3 regions of the Stenotrophomonas sp. YJH_SMC_57 genome follow, and region 3 is predicted to be linked to each of the others. Evidence: predicted binding sites of a transcription regulator. Region 3 holds the regulator's gene; each other region holds the start of a gene.
What was found. The regulator FliA, encoded in region 3, starts transcription of late flagellar genes. The targets are predictions, from matches to a motif close to TAAAGTTTNNCNNNCNNNGGCCGATAA.

Region 1 (7,725 bases), on a different contig from region 3:
TTGAAGTAGGGCGCGTTGGCCGGGCCATCGATGGTGGGTGCGTAAAGTCGTGCGCCACGGGTGCTGGCCGAGCGCGGATCGAACAGCGGAAACTCCACTGCGCTGATGCCCAGTGATTCCCAGCGCGCCTGGCCACGGCGCAGGTCCAGGTGCAGCTCGACCAGGCTGGCACCACTGTTGGCCGCATGTGCGCCATCACCGGCCATCGCCTCCTTCATCGGTGAGCGCGCCTCGTTGATGTCGTCATGGCGCACTGCGCGCAGCACGATGCTCCCATCGCGGGTGAAGGCATCGCCGAAGTGGTAGATCGCCGCGAACGGCGCCTCGAACCATTGCGCCTTGTCCGGCGCATCCTTGGTCACCACCGCGATGCGCGCCGCGCGCTGCGGTGCGAACTGCATGCGTTCGAAGAAGCTGCCGCCGGTTCCGGTGAAGTCGAACGGCATCAGCACGAAAACCAGATGCTGTTCGGTCATGGCGAAGGCATGCAGATAGCCATGCTCGGGCGTTTCGATCACGTTGGCGCTGCGCAGCTGGCCGTCCTTGCCGATGTGCCAGACCAGCAGGCCGTGGCCCCCCATCAGGCTGATCGAGCCGAAGTTCCACACGCTGCCATCGCGGTCGGGCAGGGGATGGGCGGAGAACGGCAGCGCGGCCAGGTCCGGGCGCCAGGTGACCGGGCCAAGGGTCTGCAGCGAATCGGGGTCCACCTCGAACGCCGAACCGGATTCGCACAGCGCGAACAGGCGGCCGTTGATCATCGTCACCGAGGTGTTGGCGACGTTGGCATCGTCGTTGTTGCGCACCGCCAGTGCACCGGGGACGCTGGTGCCCGCAGCGGGGTACTGGAAACGGCCGGCCTTCTGCTCACGGCTGAACTTCGGCGTGGCCACCATGCGCCCGTGATGGGTCAGGCTGCCATCGCCGTTGAAACGCCAGCCATGCACCATGCCGTCGCCGTCGAACCAGTGGTCATAGCGGAAGCCATCGCGCTCGGTCCAGGCCGGGCCATTGCGGTACAGCGTACCGGCCAGCCCGGCCGGCAGCCGGCCCTGCAGCTGCACGGTGGCCGGGCCGAGGCTTTCGCTGCTGACGCTGCGCCAGCCGAGCAGCCACGGGTGCTCCTGCAGGCCCTGCGCGAAGTGCGCGGGGTCGCCGGCGAAGGCGGGGGCGCTGCGCAGGGCGGTGGCGCCAAGCGTCAGGCAGGCACTGCTGCTGAGCAGGGTACGAAGGAAGCGGCGACGGTCCATGATGGCCTCGGGTCTGGATGCGGGAATCAGCGCAGGGTGATGTCGATGGCGGCACCGGCGGCCGGCACGTCGACGCGCGCTTCGTCGAAGGTCGGCTTGCGCATCACCTGCGGGTTGTTGCTGAAGCCGTAGCCTTCCACCGGCATGCCGACCAGGTTGGTGTCGAGCTTGCCGTTGTCGTTCTCGTCGTGGGTGAGCAGCACCGCGTAGCTGCCGGCCGCCACGTTCTTGAACACGAAGTGGGCACTGTCGCCGCTGGGCCTGGCCTGCTGCGCCTGCACGGGCGCAGCCTTGCCGTCCCAGGCGGTGGCGTTGTCGACCAGGGCAACGCGCAGCGTGCCGGTCTGCACGCGGACATCGTGTACGGTCACGGCCAGATCGGCGGCGTGGGCGCCGCCGGCCAGGGCCAGGGCGGTCAGGGCGGTGCTGAGCAGGGCGGTACGGATCATGGCAGTGGCTCCGGAAGTGGGCGGTGTGCTGCGGTGTGGGGCCAGTCTGCGCGGGGCGTGGGGCCGGTTTCAGGGCCAGTGGTCATCGATTCGACGTGCCAGAAGTCACTTTCTGCGCTGGACCCATTGCCGACGGCAGGCGCGGCCGTCAGCATCTGGCCATGCCCAGCCTGCTCCGCCACCTGTTGCGTCCGCTCAGCCTTGCCGGTCTGGTGACCGTGCTGGCGGTCGGCCTGTCATTCGCCGTGCAGCGCAGCGAGGCCGGCCCCAGCCTGCTGTTGCTTGCTGGGTTCCTGTTGCTGTTCGTGCTGCACGGCTGGGCGTCGATGCCGTCGCGCGTGCGCGCCGTCGCTGCCGTGCTGCAGGCGCTGCTGGCGGTTGCCCTGGTTGCGTTGCAGCCGCGTACCGGCACTGCCCCCGTGCTGCTGGTGGTGCTGGTCGCGCAGCTGGCCGAGCACTGGCCGCCGCGCTTCGTGCTGGGTGTCGCATTGCTGGCCAACCTGGCGATGTATGGGGTCCTACGCCAGAGTGGTTTCAGCCAGCCGGCGCTGGTGGTGCTGCTGTACGGCGGTTTCCAGGCGTTCGCTGCACTGACCGCACACTACGCACGCAGCACGGCACTGGCCCGCGATGACCTGGCCCGGGTCAATGCGGATCTTCTGGCCACACGTGCATTGCTGGCCGACAGCGCCCGCGATGCCGAGCGCCTGCGCCTGGCGCGCGAGCTGCACGACGTGGCGGGCCACAAGCTCACCGCGATGCGGTTGAACCTGCGCGCGCTGGCTGTAGACCCGGCGCTGGCCGGGCGCGACGGCCTGGTCCTGGCCGAGCAGCTGTCGGGCGAACTGCTGGCCGACATCCGCCAGGTGGTGCAGTCGATGCGCGATGATCGTGGCCTCGATCTGGCCACCGCGCTGCACGCGCTGGCCGCGCCCTTCCCACGGCCGAAGCTGCAACTGCGGATCGGCGAGGGCGTGCGCGTGACCGATCCGCTGATGGCCGAGACCGTGCTGCGGCTGGTGCAGGAAGCGCTGACCAATGCGGCCCGGCATGGCAACGCAGACACCGTATGGCTGACGATCAACGAAGAAGATTCCCGGTTGCGCATCGATATCCATGATGACGGCCAGCGTGCTGAACGCATCCGCGAAGGCAACGGCATTGCCGGCATGCGTGAGCGCCTGGCCACGGTGCATGGCCGACTGGAACTGGCGCGTACCGCACAGGGCGGCATGCTGCTGACCGCATGGGTGCCGGCATGAGTGTCGCCGCGATCCGCGTTGCCCTGGCCGACGACCAGGCGCTGGTCCGCGCCGGCCTGCGTGCGCTGCTGCAGGGCTTGGGCGTGGAGGTGGTGCTGGAGGCCGAAGACGGTCAGGCACTACTCGATGCGCTGCTCGCGCAGCCGGTGGACGTGGTGCTCAGTGATATCCGCATGCCGGGCCTGGATGGCATCGAAGCGCTTCGCCAGCTGCGCGCACGTGGCGATACCACGCCGCTGCTGCTGCTGACTACCTTCGACGAGAGCGACCTGCTGCTGCGGGCAAGCGAAACGGGAGCACAGGGCTTCCTGCTGAAGGACGCCGCGCCGGCCGACCTGTATGAGGCGATCGGGCGCGTCGCCGCCGGCGAGACGCTGCTGATGCCGGTCAGCACCGAGCCTGTGCGCGCGCGCTACCGCTTCCACGATGAAGCGCCGCCGACTGACACCTTCGGTGAACGCGAAGTGGCGATCCTGCGCTTGCTGGCCGGCGGCTACAGCAACAAGGAGATCGCGCGCAGCCTGTTCCTGGCCGAAGGCACGGTGAAGAACTATGTTTCCGCCATTCTCGACAAGCTTGGCACCCGCGATCGTACCCGCGCGGTACTGAAGGCGATTACCCTGCGCATCATCTGACTGCGCCGCGCGAGGAAAGCCCGTGAACCCGATCCTGCATGTCGAGATCCCCGCCAGTGACCTGGCCCGTGCCATCGCCTTCTATCAGCAATGGCTGCAGGTGGTGGTGGACGAACCGATCCTGCTGCATGACTGCCACATGGCCTACCTGCCGTTCTCGGATGACGCGACGGGTGCCAGCCTGTCGCTGGTGCACGGGGCGGACTATCAGCCCTCCGAACAGGGCGCGCGCCTCTATATCGGTGTCGATGATCTTGAGGCCAGCCTCGACCGTGCGCTGCAGGCCGGCGCCGAACTGCGCTTCGGCCCGGCCGATGCCGGCGACTGGCGCGTGGCCGAAATCCGCGACAGCGAAGGCAACCGCATCGCGCTGCAGGCGCGTGCGATTCTGTAGCGTCGAGCCATGCTCGACTGCTTTGGGTGCTGGGAACGCGCCAGTCGAGCATGGCTCGACTCTACAAAGGCGCCAGCCGAGCATGGGCTCGGCCCTACAAGATCGTGGCGCGCGAGCGCTGCAGCCAGTCATTGATCGCCGGGTCCAGCCGCGGGTCGTCCGGCAGCTGCACGCCGAAGCGCTGCTGCAGCACTTCGCGCACGTCGCCTACGTCATGCAGCGGACGCTTGTCAGGCGCCTGCCCCGGGCGGTACTCGGTGTAGTTGCCACTGCCGATGGTGCGGCGCCAGTCCGGCCCGGTCAGCGACGCGCGCAGCTGGCCCGGGAAACCGGAGTCGGGGTGGGTGCACACGTACCAGTTGCCCACCACGTTGTCGATCGGCGCAGGCGCCTGCAGGTCGAAGCGGTACATCGCCCGCCAGCCATCGCTGGATTCGGCTGACAGCACGAAATTGCCGTCATCGCCCAGCCGCTGCAGCAGGTAGCGCTCGTGCGGCGTGGCCTGCGGTGCGGTGTCGTGCAGGCGCAGCGGCACGGTCGGGGTCAGGCTGCCGAAGCCAGCATCGACCAGCCAGTCCTCGCCCTCCACATGCACGCGCAGCAGCAGATGGGTCCGTGCGGTCAGCTCGCCATCCTGTGCCGCCAGCAGCACGCGCGCGCTCAGCGGCTGGGCATCGAAGCCCAGCGCCTGCAGCAGCGCCAGCAGGCCGCCATTGAGTTCGAAGCAGTAACCGCCCCGGCGCTCGTCGAGCAGCTTGCGCTGCACGCTGTCCAGGTCGATCGGTACCGCGTCACGCAGCAGGCAGCTCAGGGTCTCGAACGGCAGCAGCGCGTTATGCCGTTGCTGCAGCAGGGTCAGGCCGGCCAGGGTCAGCGGGGGAGGTGCATCCAGCTGCAGGCGCTGCAGGTAGCGGGGGATATCGAGCGTCGTCATGCGCGCACCGGGCACGGGAGGGACATCCACTGTGCGCCCCCAACCGGGGTTGAGGTCAAGCGCAGCGCCGGTGTCATGCCCCCGTCGCCTGTGCCCGGTACAAAGGCCGCGTCCGCCCGCGAGCGTCGCAGTGGCACGAAAACGGGCCTAAAGTTGCCGGGAATCCAGCCGATACAGGTGCGTCCTTCCGCCTGGAGTCTGTCATGTCGGCCGTCGTTCCCCACCTCCGGTCCCTGCGCACGCATCTGGCCCGCCTGCGCGCGTCGTCGCCCGGCGTGCTGTCGTCGAGCGTGCTGTCGTCGAGCCTGCTGCTGTGGCTGCAGCCGCACCGGCTCAGCGTAGCCAACAAGCTCAAGGCAACCCTCTGGGTTTGTGGCCTGGGCCTGGTGGCGATCGCCGCGGTCTACGCCTGGACCGGCCACGCCAGTGCACAGGCCGCACGCAATCAGGCCAGTTACCAGCGCGGCAGCGACCTGGCGGCCAGCCTGGCCACGCGTGTGGCCGAAGCCCGGCGCCTGCAGACCCAGTATGCGCGCAGTTTCGACGATGCTGACCGCAACCAGTTGCTGTCCACGCAGAAAGCACTGCAGGCCGACCTGCAGGCGCTGCGCGCGATACCGATGGATGCCGGCCGGCGCAAGGCCCTGCAGGTGCTGACCGAAGCCGCGGACGCATTCTCCCAGGGCGTTGCGGCCCTGTTCGAACGGGTCGACGAGATGGGCCGGGGTGATGCCGGCCTTGCCGCGCAGCTGCAGCAGGCCGCCGACACCCTGCAGGCGCAGGTCGATGCGCTGCAGCGCCCCTTGCTGGCGCTGTCCCTGCAGAAGATGCGGCGGCAGGAAGCATTGCTGCTGCTCGACGGTGACTCTGCCCATGCCGACCGCGCCAGCGAAGAGAAGCTGCCGTTCGACCTCGCGCTGGCCGGCCTGTCCACCGATGTGCAGGATGCCCTGCGCAGCGGCATGGAGGCCTATCAGGTCGCCTTGCTGGGTTACACCGCCGCCCGCGTCGGCCTGGATGTGGAGGCGCAGTCGCTGCTGGACACCGCCGCCGGCGTGGCACCGGCACTGGCCGCCTTCCAGCAGGCCCAGGTGGCGGCGCTGGCCGAGGCCCAGGCGCGCCAGCAGACCGGCACGCGCACCATGAGCGTGCTGTTCGCGCTGACCCTGCTGCTGGTCGCGGGCGTGCTGATCACCAGCCTGGTGCTGGTCCTGCGCGCGGTGCGCCAGCCGATCCAGGACACCCTGCGCTTCGCCAGCGATATCGCCGACGACCGCCTGGACACCACGCTGCGCGTATACAACGCCAATGATGAGATCGGCCAGCTCGCCCAGCGCCTGGTCGACATGCAGCAGCGCCTGCGTGCGCGCATCGAGACCGAGCGCGCGGTGGCGCGCGGCAATACCCGCGTGCGCCAGGCGCTGGACAGCGCACAGACCGGCCTGATGGTGATCGATGCGGAAGGTCTGGTGGCCTACGCCAACCCGGCGCTGCTGCTGCAGCTGGACCTGCAGGTTGACGCGCTCGTGGGCAGCGATGCGGTGCGCCTGCATCCGGCGCTGGCCAGCCTGGCCGGCGTGCGCCAGCGCGAAGAACGCGAGATCGGCCACGACGGTGTTCGCTACCAGCTGATCGCCAACCCCATCACCGACGAGGGACAGTTCCTCGGTGTGGCGGTGGAATGGCGCAGCCGCGCACTGGAAACCCTGCTCGAAACCGAAGTGGCCGCACTGGTCGACGCCGCCGCACACGGTGACCTGCACGGTCGCATCGTACTGGACGGCAAGCAGGGCTTCGTGCGCACGCTGTCGACCAGCATCAACCGCCTGCTGGCGACCTTTGAAACCAATCTCGGCGACCTGCAGGCGCTGTTGGCCGCGCTGGCACGCGGCGACCTCAGCGTGCGCATGGACGGCGACCTGCAGGGCGTGTTCGCGCGCATGCGCGACGATGCCAACGCCACCGTCGCGCAGCTGTGCCGCATCGTCACCCGCATCCAGCAGGCCACCTCCAGCCTGGATACCGGCGTTGGCGAGATCGTCGCTGGCCACCACGACCTGTCGCAGCGTACCGAGCAGCAGGCGGCCAACCTGGAAGAAACCGCAGCGTCGATGCATGAGCTGACCGACACCGTGGGCCGCAATGCCGACGCAGCCGGTCGCGCCGATGCGCTGGTCAAGGGTGCGGCAGCGGTGGCCCAGCGCGGCGGCGACGCCGTGGGCCAGGTGGTGGCGACCATGCACGGCATCAGCGAAGCCTCGCGGCGGATCGGTGACATCACCCAGCTGATCGATGGCATCGCCTTCCAGACCAACATCCTTGCACTGAACGCAGCGGTGGAAGCGGCACGTGCCGGCGAACAGGGCCGCAGCTTTGCGGTGGTGGCTGCGGAAGTGCGCCTGCTGGCCCAGCGCAGTGCCGAGGCGGCCAAGCAGATCAAGGGATTGATCGAGGATTCGGTGGCGCGTGTCGAGCAGGGCAACCAGCAGGCCGAGCAGGCCGGCACCACGATGGGCGAGATCGTCGGCAGCGTGCAGCAGCTGGCGGACCTGCTGGCGGGCATCCGCAGCGCATCGCAGGAGCAGCATGCCGGCATCGCACAGGTGAACCAGACCATCGTGCAGATGGAAGCCAGTACCCAGCGCAATGCCAGCCTGGTGGAAGAGGCCGGTGCCTCGACTGCGCAGATGCAGGCGCAGGTGCATGCCCTGGCCGAAGCGGTGGGAGCCTTCCGCCTGCAGCCGGCGCGGCAGGCCCGCGCCGCGGCCTGATCCTGCCCCGGTAGTGCCGGCCGCTGGGCC
Region 2 (7,725 bases), on a different contig from region 3:
CCGTTCCGGCTCGGGCAAGTCGACCCTGCTCGATGCCATGTCCGCGCTGCTGACGCCGCCGGCCATCGTCGACTTCAACGCCGCCGCGCGTGAAGCCGAGCGCAGTGGCCGCGACCGCAACCTGGTGTCCTACGTGCGTGGCGCGTGGGCCGACCAGCAGGACAGCGGCACCGGCGAAATCGCCACCCAGTACCTGCGCAAGGGTGCGACCTGGACCGCGCTGGTGCTGGAGTACCGCGCCGGCGATGGCCGCGTGGTCAGCCTGGTGCGCCTGCTGTGGATCTCCGGCAACGGCACCTCGGCCGGCGACGTGCGCAAGCACTACATGATCGCCGAGCGCCCGTTCGACATCGCCAAGGATCTCGGTGGGTTCGACCTGGACCTGCGCAAGCTCAAGCAGAAGCTGTCCGACCTGCACCACTTCGACACCTTCTCCGGCTACGCCGAGCGCTTCCGCGACCTGCTCGGCATCGACAACGAGATGGCGCTGCGCCTGCTGCACAAGACGCAGTCGGCGAAGAACCTGGGCGACCTCAACGTCTTCCTGCGCGATTTCATGCTCGACACGCCGAAGACCTTCGACGCGGCCGAGCGCCTGGTCAGCGACTTCGCCGAGCTCGATGGCGCGCACCAGGCGGTGGTCACCGCGCGCCGCCAGGTGGAAACCCTGCTGCCGGCACGCGCGTACTACAACGATCTGAAGGAAATGCACCGCCAGCGCGGCGACGACGAAGCGCTTAAGCTCGGCGTCGACAGCTTCCGCGAAAGCCGCCGCCAGGCGCTGATCGAAGCGCGCCTGCGCGAGATGGACGTGCGTGACCGTGGCCTGCTAGGCGAGGAAGCCCAGCGCCGCGCCGCGCTGGACAACCACACCGAGCGCCTGGCCGAACTGGAACTGCAGCGCCGCCAGCAGGGCGGTGAGCGCATCGAGGAACTGGAACGCGAGCAGGGCCGTGCCGAGGCCGAGCGCGACCGCCGCCAGGCCAAGCGTGACCAGGCCCAGGAAGCGGCACAGCAGCTGCAGGCCGAACTGCCCGACGATGCGCACGGCTTTGCCGAACTGGTCGAGCGTGCGCAGAACGAACTGCAGGACCGCCAGCGCGCCTCGGCGGCACTGGACGATGCGATCAGCGATCGCCTCGGTGGCAAGCGCGATGACGAGCGCCGCTTCGGCGAAGTGCGCAGCGAGCTGGAGGCGATGCAGCGCACGCCGTCCAACATCCCGGCGCCGATGCAGAAGCTGCGCGCGCGCCTGGCCGAGGAAACCGGCATTGCCGAAGCGGCGCTGCCGTTCGTCGGCGAGTTGATCCAGGTCCGCTCGGAAGAGCAGGGCTGGCAGGGCGCCATCGAGCGCGTGCTGGGCGGTTTCGCGCTGTCGCTGCTGGTCGATGACAAGCACTACAACGACGTCGCCGAGTGGGTGAACCGTACCCACCTGGGCATGCGCTTCACCTACTACCGCGTGCGCCGCAACGATGATGCGTTCGCGCGCGAACCGTCGGCGAAGTCGCTGCTGCACAAGCTGGAACTGCGCGAGCACGTGTTCGAAAGCTGGCTGCGCCGCGAGCTCGGCAAGCGCTTCGACTACGAGTGCGTGGATGCCAAGCAGCTGCGCAACGTCGACCGCGGCATCACCCGCGAAGGCCAGGTCAAGCATCCGGGCGACCGCTTCGAGAAGGACGACCGCAGCGCGGTAGGCGACCGCCGCCGCTGGATCCTCGGCTTCAACAACCACGACAAGGTGGGCGCCTTCGAGCGCGAAGCCCAGGAACTGGCCAAGCGCATCGCCGGCTGCGAGACCGACATCGCGCGCCTGCGCGGCCAGCGTGACCGCGACAATGAGCGTCGCCTGGCCTGCCACGAACTGGTCAGCATCAGCTGGAACGAGATCGACATCGCCGCCCCGCAGCAGCGCCTGAGCGATATCGAGGCCACCCTTCGCGACCTGCGCGAAGGCAATGCCGACCTCGCCAAGCTGGCCACGCAGATCGACGCCGTGCGCGCCGACATCGAGCAGTCGCGTCGTACCTATGAAGACGTCCGCGTCGAGCGTGGCCAGCTGGTCAAGGAGCGTGATCGCCTCGACCGCGCGCGCCAGCAGAGCCGTGCACTGGTGCTGCCGAGCCTGGCCCAGGAGCAGGAAGCGGGTCTTTCCGAGCGCCTGCAGGAGCAGGGCCCGCTCAGCCTGGAAACGCTGGAAGCGCACATGCGCCAGGTCAGCAACGCGCTGAACGAGCAGCTGTCGTCCTCGCAGCAGGACCTCAACCGCATCGAGAACCAGCTGATCGGCTGCTTCCGCCGCTTCATCCAGCAGTGGCCGGAAGAATCGGGTGACTTCACCGTCTCGGTGGCTTCGGCCGAGGACTTCCTCGCCCGCCTCGAACGCCTGGAGCGTGATGGCCTGCCGCAGCACGAAGAACGCTTCTTCGACCTGCTGCAGAACCAGAGCAAGAACAACCTGCTGGCCATGCAGCGCCACAGTGCAGAGGCCCGCAAGTCGATCGGCCAGCGCCTGGACGAAGTGAACGCCAGCCTGGAACAGGTGCCGTTCAACCGCGGAACGCTGCTGACCATCGAGCTGAGCGACCGCCGCCTGCCGGAAGTCGGCGAGTTCCATCTGCAGCTGCGCGAGGTGCTGTCGCAACAGCAGACCGAGCAGCGCGAGCTGGCCGAATCGCAGTTCACCGTGCTGCGCCAGCTGGTCAACCGCCTGGGCTCGCAGGAAGGCGAGGACAAGCGTTGGCGCGAGCTGGTGCTGGACGTGCGCATGCACGTGGAGTTCATCGGCGTCGAGCTGGATGCGGAAACGCGCCAGCAGGTCGAGATCTACCGCAGCGGCGCCGGCAAGTCCGGTGGCCAGCGCCAGAAGCTGGCCACCACCTGCCTGGCGGCAGCCCTGCGCTACCAGCTCGGCGGTGCCGACAGCCAGTTGCCCAGCTATGCCGCGGTGGTGCTCGACGAGGCCTTCGACAAGGCCGACAACGAGTTCACCGCGCTGGCGATGAACATCTTCGACAACTTCGGCTTCCAGATGGTGGTCGCCACCCCGCTGAAATCGGTGATGACGCTGGAACCGTTCATCGGTGGCGCCTGCTTCGTCGAGATCAGCGGCCGCCACGACTCCGGCGTGCTGCTCATCGAGTACGACGAAGAAGGCAAGCGCCTGAAGCTGCCCGAGCGCAGCCGCCAGCAGGCCAACGAACCGGAAGAAGCCGAGGCCTGACCGCCTCGGTCCAGCGACCCGTAGAGCCGAGCCATGCTCGGCTGCTCTTCGCGACCGGAAACAACGTGCCAACCAAGGTTGGCACCTACCGGGGCATGACGCTCATTCACGCACCGCGGAACGTATCCCACGCCATCCGTGCGATCAGCACCACCACCAGCCCCACGAACAGCTTGCGGATGAACGGCGTGCCGCCCTTCAGCGCCAGCCGCGTGCCGACCACCGAGCCGATGATGTTGGCCGCCGCCATCGGCAGCGCGAACAGCCACAGGATGTTGCCGGTCGGCACGAAGAACGAGATCGCCGCCACATTGGTCGCCAGGTTCACCACCTTCGATGCGGCCGATGCACGCAGGAAATCCAGCCCGAAGAAGCGCACGAACAGGAAGATCAGGAAACTGCCGGTGCCCGGCCCGAAGAAGCCATCGTAGAAACCGATCGCCGCACCGATCGCCAGCGCGATCACCAGCTCGCGGCGGCCGATCTCCTGCGGCCGGTGCAGCGCACCGAAGTCCTTCTTCCACAGCGTGTAGGCCAGCATCGCGATCAGCAGCACCAGCACCAGCGGGCGCACCGCATCCTTGGGCAGCAGGCTCACCGCCGTGGCCCCGGCGAACGAGAAGATGAAGGCGGTGCCGGCCGCGAACAGCACCGGCTTCCACGGGAAGCGCACATTGCGCGCATAGCGCCAGGCCGCCGCGCCGGTGCCGAACATCGAACTGAACTTGTTGGTACCGAACAGCATTGCCGGCGTCTGCTGCGGCAGCACCGTGAACAGGCCGGGCAGCTGCACCAGGCCACCGCCACCGACGGCGGCATCCACCAGGCCGGCGATGAAGGCGATCACCACCAGCCACCACAACTCAGGGGGAACCAGTTCCAGCACGGCGATCATTCAAGGTGAGGGCGCGACAGCATACGCCTGTCCTGCTGCAACTGGCCTGTGCCACGCGTGGATCAATCCGTGCAACCCGGCGACAATGCCGGCATGAGCCGACAACCCGCCGATCCCTGTCCCTGCGGCCTGGCCGCCGACTATGCCGCCTGCTGTGGGCGCTTCCATGCCGGCGAGGCCGCACCGGATGCCGAGCGCCTGATGCGTTCGCGCTACAGCGCGTATGTGCGTGGCCTTGCCGATTACCTGCGCCAGACCTGGCACCCGGACACCCGTCCCGCCGAGCTGTCTCTGGACGAAGCACCCGGCCAGCGCACGCATTGGCTGGGCCTGACCGTGCACGAGCACACGCCCACCGGCGAGGACAGCGCGGACGTGCGCTTCACCGCGCGCTACCGCATCGGCGGCGGCAGTGCGGTGAAAATGACCGAACATAGCCGCTTCCTGCGCATCGACGGCCGCTGGTACTACCTCGACGCGGTCTGAGCCTCAGCCGCCGCGCACGGCCAGCACGCGCTGGCCGGCGTGCGCGTGCACCTGGTTGCGGCCGCCGTCCTTGGCCAGGTACAGCGCCTGGTCGGCCGCCTTGATCACCGCCGCCGGCCGCGGGTTCTCGCGGCTGTCGGCCAGACCGATGCTCACCGTCACCTGCACCACCTGGCCGCTGCCGCCGCGGCCGCGCTGCTGGCGGCCGGTGTCGTCATCGCGGCTGCGGGTACTGCGGTCGCGCAGCTGCATGCGGGTGGCCTCGATGCTCTGCCGCAGTGCTTCCACGGCATCGACACAGGCCGCCGCCGGGCGGTCCAGGAACACCACGGCGAACTCCTCGCCGCCATAGCGGAACGCGCGACCACCGTCGCCTACCCGCGACAGCCGCGAGGCCACCAGGCGAAGTACATCGTCGCCGGTGTCGTGGCCATGGGTGTCGTTGAACGATTTGAAGTGGTCCACATCCACCATTGCGATGCTGTAGGTGCCGCGTGCCCGCTGCACGGTCTCGTTGAACGCGCGGCGCCCCGGCAGGCCGGTCAGTTCATCGCGGAAGGCCATGTGGAAGGACTCCTGCAGCATCGCACCCAGCATCAGCAGCAGGGCAGCACTGCTCAGTGCCGGCAACAGCACCGGTTGCAGGAAAATCCGCGGCAGCATCCACCACAGGCAGAGCAGGGCCAGCAGCATCGCGGTGTGCAATGGCCGCGGATGCCGCCACGCCTGCCAGCCCAACGCAGCGGTGGCCAGCAGGAACAGCAGGGCCGGCACCTGCGCCAGCGCGTTCCATTCGGCTGGAATCCAGCGCAGGTGTCGGTTCGACAGCAGGTCGTGCATGCCGCTCGGCTGCTGTGCTGCCAGCAGCAGGAAGACGGCAAGCGCCAGGCCGCAGACCACGCCGCGCAGCAACAGGTCCTGGCGTCGGCGTCCACGCTCCGGCCACAACGCCAGTCCGGCGAACAACAGCGGCAACCAGGCCGAAATGGCATGGAAGCGCAGCGGGGTCAGGGCGGTGACATGGCCACTGCGCAGGTAGCCACCCACGTCCTGGTGCAGCAGCGCGAACACCACCGCCACCAGCAGCAACAGGCACAGCGCACGCACCTGGTGGTAGAGCAGGGCCAGCCCGGCGCCAAGGCTGGCCAGCAGCCACGGCAGGATGCGCTGGGCCGGGCTGGCAACGTCTTCGATGCCCAGTGCCGTCCACAGCAGCAGTGCGACCAGCACGGCGGGCAGCACGAACAGGTAATGCGCAGGCTGGCGGAGCGGATGCAGGGGCAAGCAGGAATTCCAGCGCGGGACGACGCGGCCGCAGCACTGCCGTTAGCGGCGTTCGCGCCGGCTTCTTGAATGCGGCGCGGTCACGCTTGTGAACGCGTTGACGTCGAACCATGACATCGCACTCACCCGCCGCCGCCGATGCTGACGGCATGGACAGCGTAGCCACCGCCGTCGCTGCCCCGCAGCGTGATCTCGCCCGCCGGTTTGCCCACGTGCGCGACCGTAGCGTGCAGCTGGCGGCCCCTCTCAGCGCTGAAGACGCGATGCTGCAGAGCATGGCCGATGCCAGCCCCAGCAAATGGCACCTGGCGCACACCACCTGGTTCTTCGAGCGCTTCGTGCTGGCCGGCTTCCCGGCTGCAGCTGCGCATGACCCGGCATGGGACTACCTGTTCAACAGCTATTACAAGAGCATCGGTCCGGCACACGCACGGCCGCAGCGAGGCCTGTTGTCGCGCCCCTCGCTGCAGCAGGTGTACGACTATCGCCAGCAGGTCGATGCGCAGGTGCAGGCACGGCTGGCCAACGGCGATCTCGACCCGCAAGCACTGCAGCATCTGCAGCTGGGCCTGCAACACGAGCAGCAGCATCAGGAACTGCTGCTGACCGACATCAAGCATGCCTTCTGGTGCAACCCGCTGCAGCCGCCGTACCGCGAGGATCTGCGGCCTGCCACCGGCATCGCCAGCGCACAGGGCTGGGTCGAATCGCCCGAACGCATCGTCACCGTCGGCGCCGCCGCCTGGCCCCGCCACGCCGCCTTCGCCTATGACAACGAGTCGCCGCAGCACCGCGTGCTGCTGCCCGCCCATGCCCTGGCCGAGCGCCCGCTCAGCAATGCCGAGTACCTGGCCTTCATCGAGGCCGGCGGTTACCGCGAGCCGCGCTGGTGGCTCAGCGAGGGCTGGGCACTGCGCGAAAGCGAAGACTGGCAGCACCCGCTGTACTGGGACGACGCCCTGCAGCGCGAATACACCCTGGGCGGCTGGCGCGAACTGGACCCGCATGCACCTGTCTGCCATCTCAGCTACTACGAGGCTGATGCCTGTGCCCGCTGGGCTGGTGCGCGCCTGCCCAGTGAGTTCGAATGGGAAGCCGCCGCTGCATCACGCCCGGTGAGCGGCCATTTCGCCGATGACGATCACCTGCACCCGCAGGCAGCGCAGGGTCACGGTCTGCGCCAGCTGTTCGGCGACGTCTGGGAGTGGACCCACAGTGCCTACGGCGCGTATCCGGGCTTCCGCCCGTTTGCCGGCAATCTCGGCGAGTACAACGGCAAGTTCATGTGCGGCCAGTGGGTGCTGCGCGGCGGCAGCTGTGCCACCCCACGCGGGCATGTGCGCGCCAGCTACCGTAACTTCTTCATGCCGCCGGCGCGCTGGCAGTTCTCCGGCCTGCGCCTGGCCCGGGACCTGACATGAGCACCGTGCATGACGCGTTGCGGGCGTTGACCGATCTCACGCCCGGTCGCCAGCAGATCCTCGCCGACGCCGTGGACGGCTTGTCGCGCGCCGAGCGCCAGCTGCCCTCCAAGTACTTCTACGATGCGCGCGGCTCGCGCCTGTTCGAACAGATCACCCAGACCCGCGAGTACTACCCCACGCGTACCGAGCTGGCGCTGCTGGCCAGGGTGCTGCCCGACATCGCGCGGGTGGTGGGCCCGCACGTGCACGTGGTTGAACTGGGCAGCGGCAGTGGCCGCAAGACCGCGCTGCTGCTGGCCGCGCTGCAGGACCCGGTGGCCTACACCCCGATCGAGATCTCGCGCGCCGCACTGCTGTCCAGCATCGACCACCTTGCACCGGCGCTGCCCGACGTGGAAATGCTGCCGGTGTGT
Region 3 (7,725 bases):
ACGGCCTGGTGGCGCAGCTGCCGGCCCTGCTGGTGTCCAGCGCGGTGGCGATGCTGGTCACCCGTGCCTCGCGTTCGCAGGACATGGCCCAGGCCATGACCGGCCAGGTGTTCGGCCAGTACCGCGCGCTGGCGATCACCGCCGGCATCCTCGGCCTGGTCGGGCTGGTGCCGGGCATGCCCAACGTCGCTTTCCTGACGCTGGCGGCGATCCTCGGCTTCATCGCCTGGAAGCTGTACCGCAAGGAGAAGGCACCGGCAGCCAATGCCGCAGCCGCGGGCGGCGACGCGGCCGCGCTCAATGCACTGGGCCGCCCGGCCGCACCGGCACCGACCGCCGAACTGAGCTGGGACGAGCTGCGCCCGGTCGATCCACTGGGCCTGGAGGTCGGCTACCGGCTGATCCCGCTGGTGGACGCCAACCAGGGCGGCGAGCTGATGGCGCGGATCAAGGGCGTGCGCCGCAAGCTCACCCAGGACGTCGGCTTCCTGATTCCCTCGGTACACATCCGCGACAACCTGGAACTGCCGGCCAACGGCTACCGCGTGCTGGTGCATGGCGTGCCGGTGGCCACCGCCGAGATCCATCCCGACCGCGAGCTGGCGCTGGACCCGGGCAGCGCGCTGGGCGCACTGGAGGGCATCGCCGGCAAGGACCCCGCGTTCGGCCTGGATGCCACCTGGATCCAGCCGCACCAGCGTGCCCAGGCCGAAACGCTGGGCTATACCGTGGTCGATCCGGCCACCGTGGTCGCCACCCACCTCTCGCACCTGATCCGCGAGCACGCGCCGGAACTGCTCGGCCACGAGGAGGTGCAGCACCTGCTGGCCAACCTGGCCAAGAGCGCGCCCAAGCTCGTCGAAGATCTGACGCCGAAGGCGCTGCCGCTGTCTGCGGTGGTGCGCGTGCTGCAGAACCTGCTGGTGGAGCGCATCCCGATCCGGCAGCTGCGCAAGATCGCCGAAGCGCTGGTCGAGCATGCGCCCAGCAGCCAGGACCCGGCCGTGCTGACCGCCGCGGTGCGCACTGCGCTGGGCCGCTTCATCGTGCAGGAGATCGCCGGAATGTCGGCGGAGCTGCCGGTGTTCACCCTCAACCCGCAATTGGAACGTGTCTTGCAGGAGTCCACGCAGGGCAACGGCGCCGCGCTGGAACCCGGACTCGCTGAGCGACTGCACCAGAGCCTGGCCGAATGTGTCAGCAAGCAGGAAGCCCGCAACGAGCCCGCGGTCGTGCTGGTACCCGGCCCGGTGCGCGCCGCGCTGGCCCGCCTGGTCCGCCACAGCGTTCCGTCGCTGTCGGTCCTGGCCTACAGCGAGGTGCCGGAAGACAAGCGCCTGAAGCTGGTCGGAACGATCAGCTGACGCCGCCCTTCGATGCGCCAGAAAACAGACACCACCTTCGAACCAACGCAACAGACAGACACCAAGGGGAACCCGCACCGTGCAGACCACCGACCACCCGAGTTCCCCGACCGCCACCCCGCCGTCTTCGTCCCGTGACCACAGCATGAAAATCAAACGATTCGTCGCCGCCGACATGCGCTCGGCCATGAACCTGGTGCGCAAGGAACATGGTCCTGACGCCGTGATCCTGTCCAACCGCCGGATCGAGGAAGGCATCGAGATCGTCGCCGCCGCCAACTACGACGAGAGCGCCGTGCAGCGTGCACTGGAGGCCTCGCGCCGCGACGTGGCCCCGCCGCCGGCGCCCAAGCCGCGCACCGCCGCCGATGCGGTGATCGCCGCGGTCACCCGCCGCCGCAGCAACACCCCGGCACCGGAACCGGTGGCCGCCACCACCTCGGCCGTCGCCGCCCTCGCCCGTGCGGCGGTCGGCGCCACCGGCCGCACCCTGGACAGCGCCGACGAGATCGTGCCGACCCGCGGCAGCACCGGCTTCGCCGCCACGCTGGCGCGCGCCGCCGTCAACGAACCGGCGCTGCCGGAACAGATCTTCGCCCCGTTCGCCGAGGCCATCGTCGCACCGGCCACCGCCGCTGCCGCACCGGCCAACCGCGCCCGCTTCCCGATCGATCCGCCGCACGAGGCGCATCACGAAAGCCCGGCAGCGGCCGTGCAGCCGCCGCCGCTGCCGACCGCTGCCGTGGCCGACGTGCAGCCCGGCATCGCCGCCAGCGAACCGGCACCGGTGCACGCCAACGACGAAGCCAGCCCGGTCCCGGTGCTGGCCCCGGCCCCGACGCTGACGGTGGTCGCCCAGGACGATGCCGAGATCCGCCAGCTGCGCCACGAAGTGGCCGGCATGCGCCAGGTGATCGAGCGCGAGATGAACCGCTTCACCGACGAGCGCCTGCGCGGCTGCCCGGTACGCGCCACCGCGCTGGACCTGATGGACGAATACGGCTTCGACGCCGGCCTGGCCCGCGACGTGGCCATGCAGATCCCGCTGGAGACCGAAGCGCACCGTGGCCGCGGCCTGATGCTGGGGCTGATCTCGCGCAAGCTGCCGATCGCTCCGGTCGACCCGCTGGAAGAAGGCGGCGTGATCGCCCTGGTCGGCCCGACCGGCGCCGGCAAGACCACCACCATCGCCAAGCTGGCCTCGCGCTTCGCCGAGAAGCACGCGCCCCGCGACGTGGCCCTGGTGACCACCGACACCACCCGCATCGGCGCCCGCGAGCAGTTGTACGGCTACGGCCGCCAGCTCGGCATCGCCGTGCACGAGGCCAACAGCGGCACCGACCTGGACCAGCTGCTGGAACGCCTGAAGGACTACAAGCTGGTGCTGATCGACACCGCCGGCCTGGGCCCGCGCGACCGTGCACTGGCCGCCCAGCTGCAGTGGCTGCGCGCCGCCCGCCAGGTCCGCACCCTGCTGGTGCTGCCAGCCAACACCAGCTTCGGCGACATGGACGAGGTGGTCCGCCGCTTCGGCGCCGCCAACCTGCAGGGCCTGGTACTGAGCAAGCTGGACGAGACCGGCCGCTTCGGCAACGCGCTGTCGGTGGCCGTCGACCACGCCCTGCCGATCACCTGGGTGACCGATGGCCAGGACGTTCCGGAGGACCTGCACCGGGCCAGTGCAGCCAATCTTGTACTTCGCCTTGAAGATTTGCGCCGAGCGGCCGATATGCCCTGCAACCCGGAGTTGAACCATGCCGTCGCGTGAGTACGCCAAGCTGACCAAGACCTTCCCGCTGTCGGCCACCCGCAGCGAGCCGCTCGGCCCTGTGCGCACCATTGCCGTCACCGGCGGCAAGGGCGGCGTGGGCAAGACCAACGTCTCGGCCAACCTGGCCGTGGCGCTGGCCGGCATGGGCAAGCGCACGCTGCTGCTGGACGCCGACCTCGGCCTGGCCAACATCGACGTGATCCTGGGGCTGAACCCCACCTTCACGCTGGCCGACCTGGTCGCCGGCCGCTGCTCGCTGGAAGACGTCATCGTTGAAGGCCCGAACGGCGTGCTGGTGGTCCCGGCCGCGTCCGGCCGCCGCCACATGGCCGAGCTGGCCCCGGCCGAGCATGTCGGCCTGGTCAACGTGTTCTCCGAACTGGAACGCGAGCTGGACATCATGGTGGTGGACACCGCCGCCGGCATCACCGACGGGGTGCTGACCTTCTGCCAGGCCGCGCAGGACACCGTGGTGGTGGTCTGTGACGAGCCGGCCTCGATCACCGACGCCTACGCGCTGATCAAGGTGCTGTCGCGCGAACGCGGCGTGGACCGCATCCAGGTGGTGGCCAACATGGTGCGCGACCCCAACGAAGGCCGCGTGCTGTACGAGAAGCTGACCCGCGTCTGCGAGAAATTCCTCGCCGATGTCTCGCTGAACTACCTGGGCTGCGTGCCGCAGGACGACTGGCTGCGGCTGTCGGTGCAGCGCCAGCAGCCGGTGGTGAAGGCCTACCCGTCCAGCCCGGCGGCGCTGGCGATCACCGAGATCGCCCGTCGCACCGCGCGCTGGCAGGCGCCGACCGAACCGCGCGGCGGCGTCGAGTTCTTCCTTGAGCGCATCCTCAAGCAACGCGGGGTGGCCGCATGAAAGGCGCAGCCCAGTACCGGGAGGTCCAGCGCTCGGCCGCCAACGAGGTGATCGCCCAGCACTCGGACCTGGTGCGGCGCATCGCCCACCACCTGGCCGCGCGCCTGCCGGCCAGCGTCGAAGTCGACGACCTGATCCAGGCCGGCATGATGGGCCTGATCGAGGCCTCGCGCAGTTACGACGCCGACCAGGGTGCCTCGTTCGAGACCTATGCCTCGATCCGCATCCGCGGTTCGATGATCGATGAGATCCGGCGGGGCGACTGGGTGCCGCGCTCGGTGCACCGCCGCGCCCGCGACGCCGCCGCCACCATCCGCCGTCTCGAGCAGAGCAGTGGCCGTGCCGCCAGCGCCACCGAAGTGGCTGCCGCGATGGACATGCCGCTGCCCGAATACCTGCGGCTGATGGAAGACGCCGCACGCGGCCAGGTGCTGAGCCTGGAGTCGCGCATCGAGGACCAGGGCGAGCTGGACACCGTCGCGCAGGGCGGCCCGACCCCACAGCAGGTGCTGGAGCGCGGCGAGTTCGGCCGCGAACTGGGCAAGGCCATCGGCCACCTGCCCGAGCGCGAACAGTTGGTGCTCTCGCTGTACTACGAGCAGGAACTGAACCTGAAGGAGATCGGTGCGGTGCTCGGCGTCAGCGAGTCGCGGGTCTGCCAGATCCACGGCCAGGCCGTGCTGCGCCTGCGTGGCCGGCTGAAGATTTTCGAGGCGGCGGACGCCGGCCTGGAAGAATGAACATCCCCGAGGCGGCTGCCCCCGGCCGCCCGGAATGAACAACAAAGGAACTCTGCTTTGAACAAGAACATGCGCATCCTGATCGTCGACGACTTTTCGACCATGCGTCGAATCGTCAAGAACCTGCTGGGCGATCTGGGCTTCACCAATACCGCCGAAGCCGAGGACGGGCATGCTGCGCTGTCGCTGCTGCAGAGCCAGCCGTTCGATTTCGTGGTCACCGACTGGAACATGCCGGTGATGACCGGCATCGAGCTGCTCAAGGCGATCCGTGCCGATGCCAAGCTGAAGACCCTGCCGGTGCTGATGGTCACCGCCGAAGCCAAGCGCGAGCAGATCATCGAAGCCGCCCAGAGCGGCGTGAACGGCTACATCATCAAGCCGTTCACCGCGCAGACCCTGGAAGAAAAGCTGGGCAAGATCTTCGAACGCCTGGCGGCCAGCGCCTGATGGACACAACGGTCGACAAGAACGCCCTCGCCCTGCGCCTGCAGGAAGCCCTGGACGCACTGGAGTCCGGTGACGAGGCCGCCTGGCGGCAGCGTATCGACGGACTGGTCGCGCTGCGCACGCAGCCGATGATGAGCGGCCTTTCGCGGCTGGCCCGCGAACTGGGACAGGCGCTGGGTGAACTGCCGACCGTACCCAGCGAAGCCGGTGAGCTGGATGACGCCTGCGCGCGCCTGGACCACGTGGTGGCAATGACCGAACAGGCCACGCACCGCACCCTGGACCTGGCTGAGGAATGCCGCAGTCTGACCGAACAACTGCGCGCCGAAGGCCTGCAGCCGGGCCAGGATGCGCAGCTTGAGCGCATCCGCCACAACCTCACCGAGATCGCCCTGACCCAGAGCTACCAGGACCTGACCGGGCAGATCATCCGTCGCGTGGTCGGCATCGTCCGCCGCGTGCACGAAGGCTTCGGCGCGCTCGGCCTGCCGCCGGAACAGCATCGCACCGACCCGGAACTGGCCGGGCCGGCACTGAAGGGACTGGACCGCCACGCGGTCTCGCAGAACGACGCCGACGACCTGTTGTCGGATCTGGGGCTGTAAGCATGAGCGCGGTATCCGACGACATCACTGCCGATTTCATCATCGAGGCACAGGAAATCCTGGACCGCCTGGGCGAACAGCTGGTGTCGCTGGAGCAGGCACCGCAGGACAGCGAGCAGCTCAATGCGGTGTTCCGCGGTTACCACACGCTCAAGGGTGGTGCCGGCTTCCTCGGCGTCACCGCCATGGTCGAGCTGTGCCACGCCGCCGAAGAAGCGCTTGGCATCGCGCGCGCTGGCCAGGCCGTGTTGCAGGCCCATCACTTCGACGCGGCCCAGCAATCGCTGGACTACCTGCAATCGATGCTCGATGCAGTGTCTTCCGGCACGGAACCGGGCTACGCCCCGCCGGAGCTGATCGCACAATTCGACATGCACGGCGGCGGAACCGTGGCCCCCACCGCCTCGGCACCCGCTGCCGGCGGCGGCGACCTGATCACCGAAGACGAATTCGAGGCCCTGCTCGACCAGCTGCACGGCGGCAACGCGCCCACTGCGGTTGCGCCAGCGAAGAAGGCCGACGACGGCCTGATCAGCGAAGACGAGTTCGAAGCCCTGCTTGACCAGCTGCACGGCGGTGCGGCCCCCGGCAGCAAAGCGGTCGCCGCCGCGCCGGTTGCTCCGCCGCCGGCACCCCGCCCGGCGGCGCCCACGCCGCCCGCGAAGCCGGCCGCCAAGCCGCTGGCCGAGGCCGAGCACACCGTGCGCGTGGACACCAAGCGCCTGGATGCGATCGTCAACCTGATCGGCGAACTGGTGCTGTCACGCAACCGGTTGAAGACGCTGCGCGCACGCCTGCGCGACGAAGAGCTGGACCGCGCGGTCTCCACCCTGGACATCGCCACCGCGCGCCTGCAGTCGGCGGTGATGCGTACCCGCATGCAGCCGGTCGGCAAGGTGTTCTCGCGTTTCCCCAAGGTGGCCCGCGACGTCGCCCGCTCGCTGAAGAAGGAAGTGGACCTTGAGCTGATCGGCGCCGAGACCGAGCTCGACCGCAACCTGGTCGAGGCCTTGGCCGACCCGCTGGTGCACCTGGTCCGCAACGCCATCGACCATGGCGTGGAAATGCCCGACCTGCGCGAGGCGCAGGGCAAGCCGCGGATGGGCCATGTGCGGCTGTCGGCCCAGCAGGAAGGCGACTATGTCAGCATCGAGGTGCAGGACGATGGCGCCGGCATCGACCCGGAAAAGCTGCGTGCGAAGGCACGCGAGAAGGGCCTGATCGACCCGGAAGCCGCGGCCCGCCTGAGCAGCGAGGAATGCCTGCACCTGGTGTTCCTGCCCGGCTTCTCGACCAAGCAACAGGTCACCGATATCTCCGGCCGTGGCGTCGGCATGGACGTGGTGCAGTCGCGCATCCGCGAACTGAGCGGCCAGATCCAGATCCAGTCGGAACTGGGCCGCGGCAGCCGCTTCCTGATCCGCGTGCCGCTGACCCTGGCCATTCTTCCTACCCTGCTGGTGCAGGCCGGCGAGGACGTCTACGCGCTGCCGCTGGCGCGCGTGATGGAAGTGCTGCACGCACCGCGCACCTCGCTGGGCTGGTTCGATGGGCGTGCCGTGCTCGACCGGCGCTCGCATACCCTGCCGCTGGTCGATCTGCGCCAGTGGCTGGATGTGACGCCAGCCGCGTCGACCCTGCTGACCATCGTGGTGCTGCAGGCCGGCGAGGCCCGCTTCGGCCTGGTCGTGGACCAGGTGCGCGGGCGCGAGGAAGTGGTGATCAAGCCGCTGCCCAAAGCCCTGCGGGGCCTGCGCGGTTACGCCGGTGCAACCTTGATCGGCGATGGTCGCATGGCGCTGATCCTGGATGTGGATGGCCTGCGATGAATCCCGCCGGGCCCTGCCCGGTGGCCCGAAAACTGTGACTACCGTCTGTACGCGATCTCCCGGTGTCTCAAGTCCCATTCATACACGCCGATACC

Region 1: the regulator FliA is predicted to act here: its motif matches at 5,073-5,099, upstream of AC5P7U_RS05080 (methyl-accepting chemotaxis protein).
Region 2: the regulator FliA is predicted to act here: its motif matches at 5,931-5,957, upstream of AC5P7U_RS20110 (GGDEF domain-containing protein).

The regions. Positions count from the first base shown of each region.
Region 1 is NZ_JCAFSZ010000003.1:214,032-221,756, forward strand. Features, by position in the region: gene AC5P7U_RS05050 (carotenoid oxygenase family protein) at 1-1,250, opposite strand, end outside; gene AC5P7U_RS05055 (DUF2141 domain-containing protein) at 1,277-1,699, opposite strand; gene AC5P7U_RS05060 (sensor histidine kinase) at 1,861-2,961, shown strand; gene AC5P7U_RS05065 (response regulator transcription factor) at 2,958-3,596, shown strand; gene AC5P7U_RS05070 (VOC family protein) at 3,619-3,990, shown strand; gene AC5P7U_RS05075 (arylamine N-acetyltransferase family protein) at 4,085-4,924, opposite strand; gene AC5P7U_RS05080 (methyl-accepting chemotaxis protein) at 5,128-7,695, shown strand.
Region 2 is NZ_JCAFSZ010000020.1:24,944-32,668, forward strand. Features, by position in the region: gene AC5P7U_RS20095 (ATP-binding protein) at 1-3,223, shown strand, start outside; gene AC5P7U_RS20100 (sulfite exporter TauE/SafE family protein) at 3,330-4,118, opposite strand; gene AC5P7U_RS20105 (YchJ family metal-binding protein) at 4,212-4,604, shown strand; gene AC5P7U_RS20110 (GGDEF domain-containing protein) at 4,608-5,888, opposite strand; gene egtB (ergothioneine biosynthesis protein EgtB) at 6,038-7,309, shown strand; gene egtD (L-histidine N(alpha)-methyltransferase) at 7,306-7,725, shown strand, end outside.
Region 3 is NZ_JCAFSZ010000012.1:110,825-118,549, reverse strand. Features, by position in the region: gene flhA (flagellar biosynthesis protein FlhA) at 1-1,364, shown strand, start outside; gene flhF (flagellar biosynthesis GTPase FlhF) at 1,510-3,132, shown strand; gene AC5P7U_RS16835 (MinD/ParA family ATP-binding protein) at 3,119-4,006, shown strand; gene AC5P7U_RS16830 (RNA polymerase sigma factor FliA) at 4,003-4,746, shown strand; gene cheY (chemotaxis response regulator CheY) at 4,804-5,196, shown strand; gene AC5P7U_RS16820 (protein phosphatase CheZ) at 5,196-5,801, shown strand; gene AC5P7U_RS16815 (chemotaxis protein CheA) at 5,804-7,630, shown strand.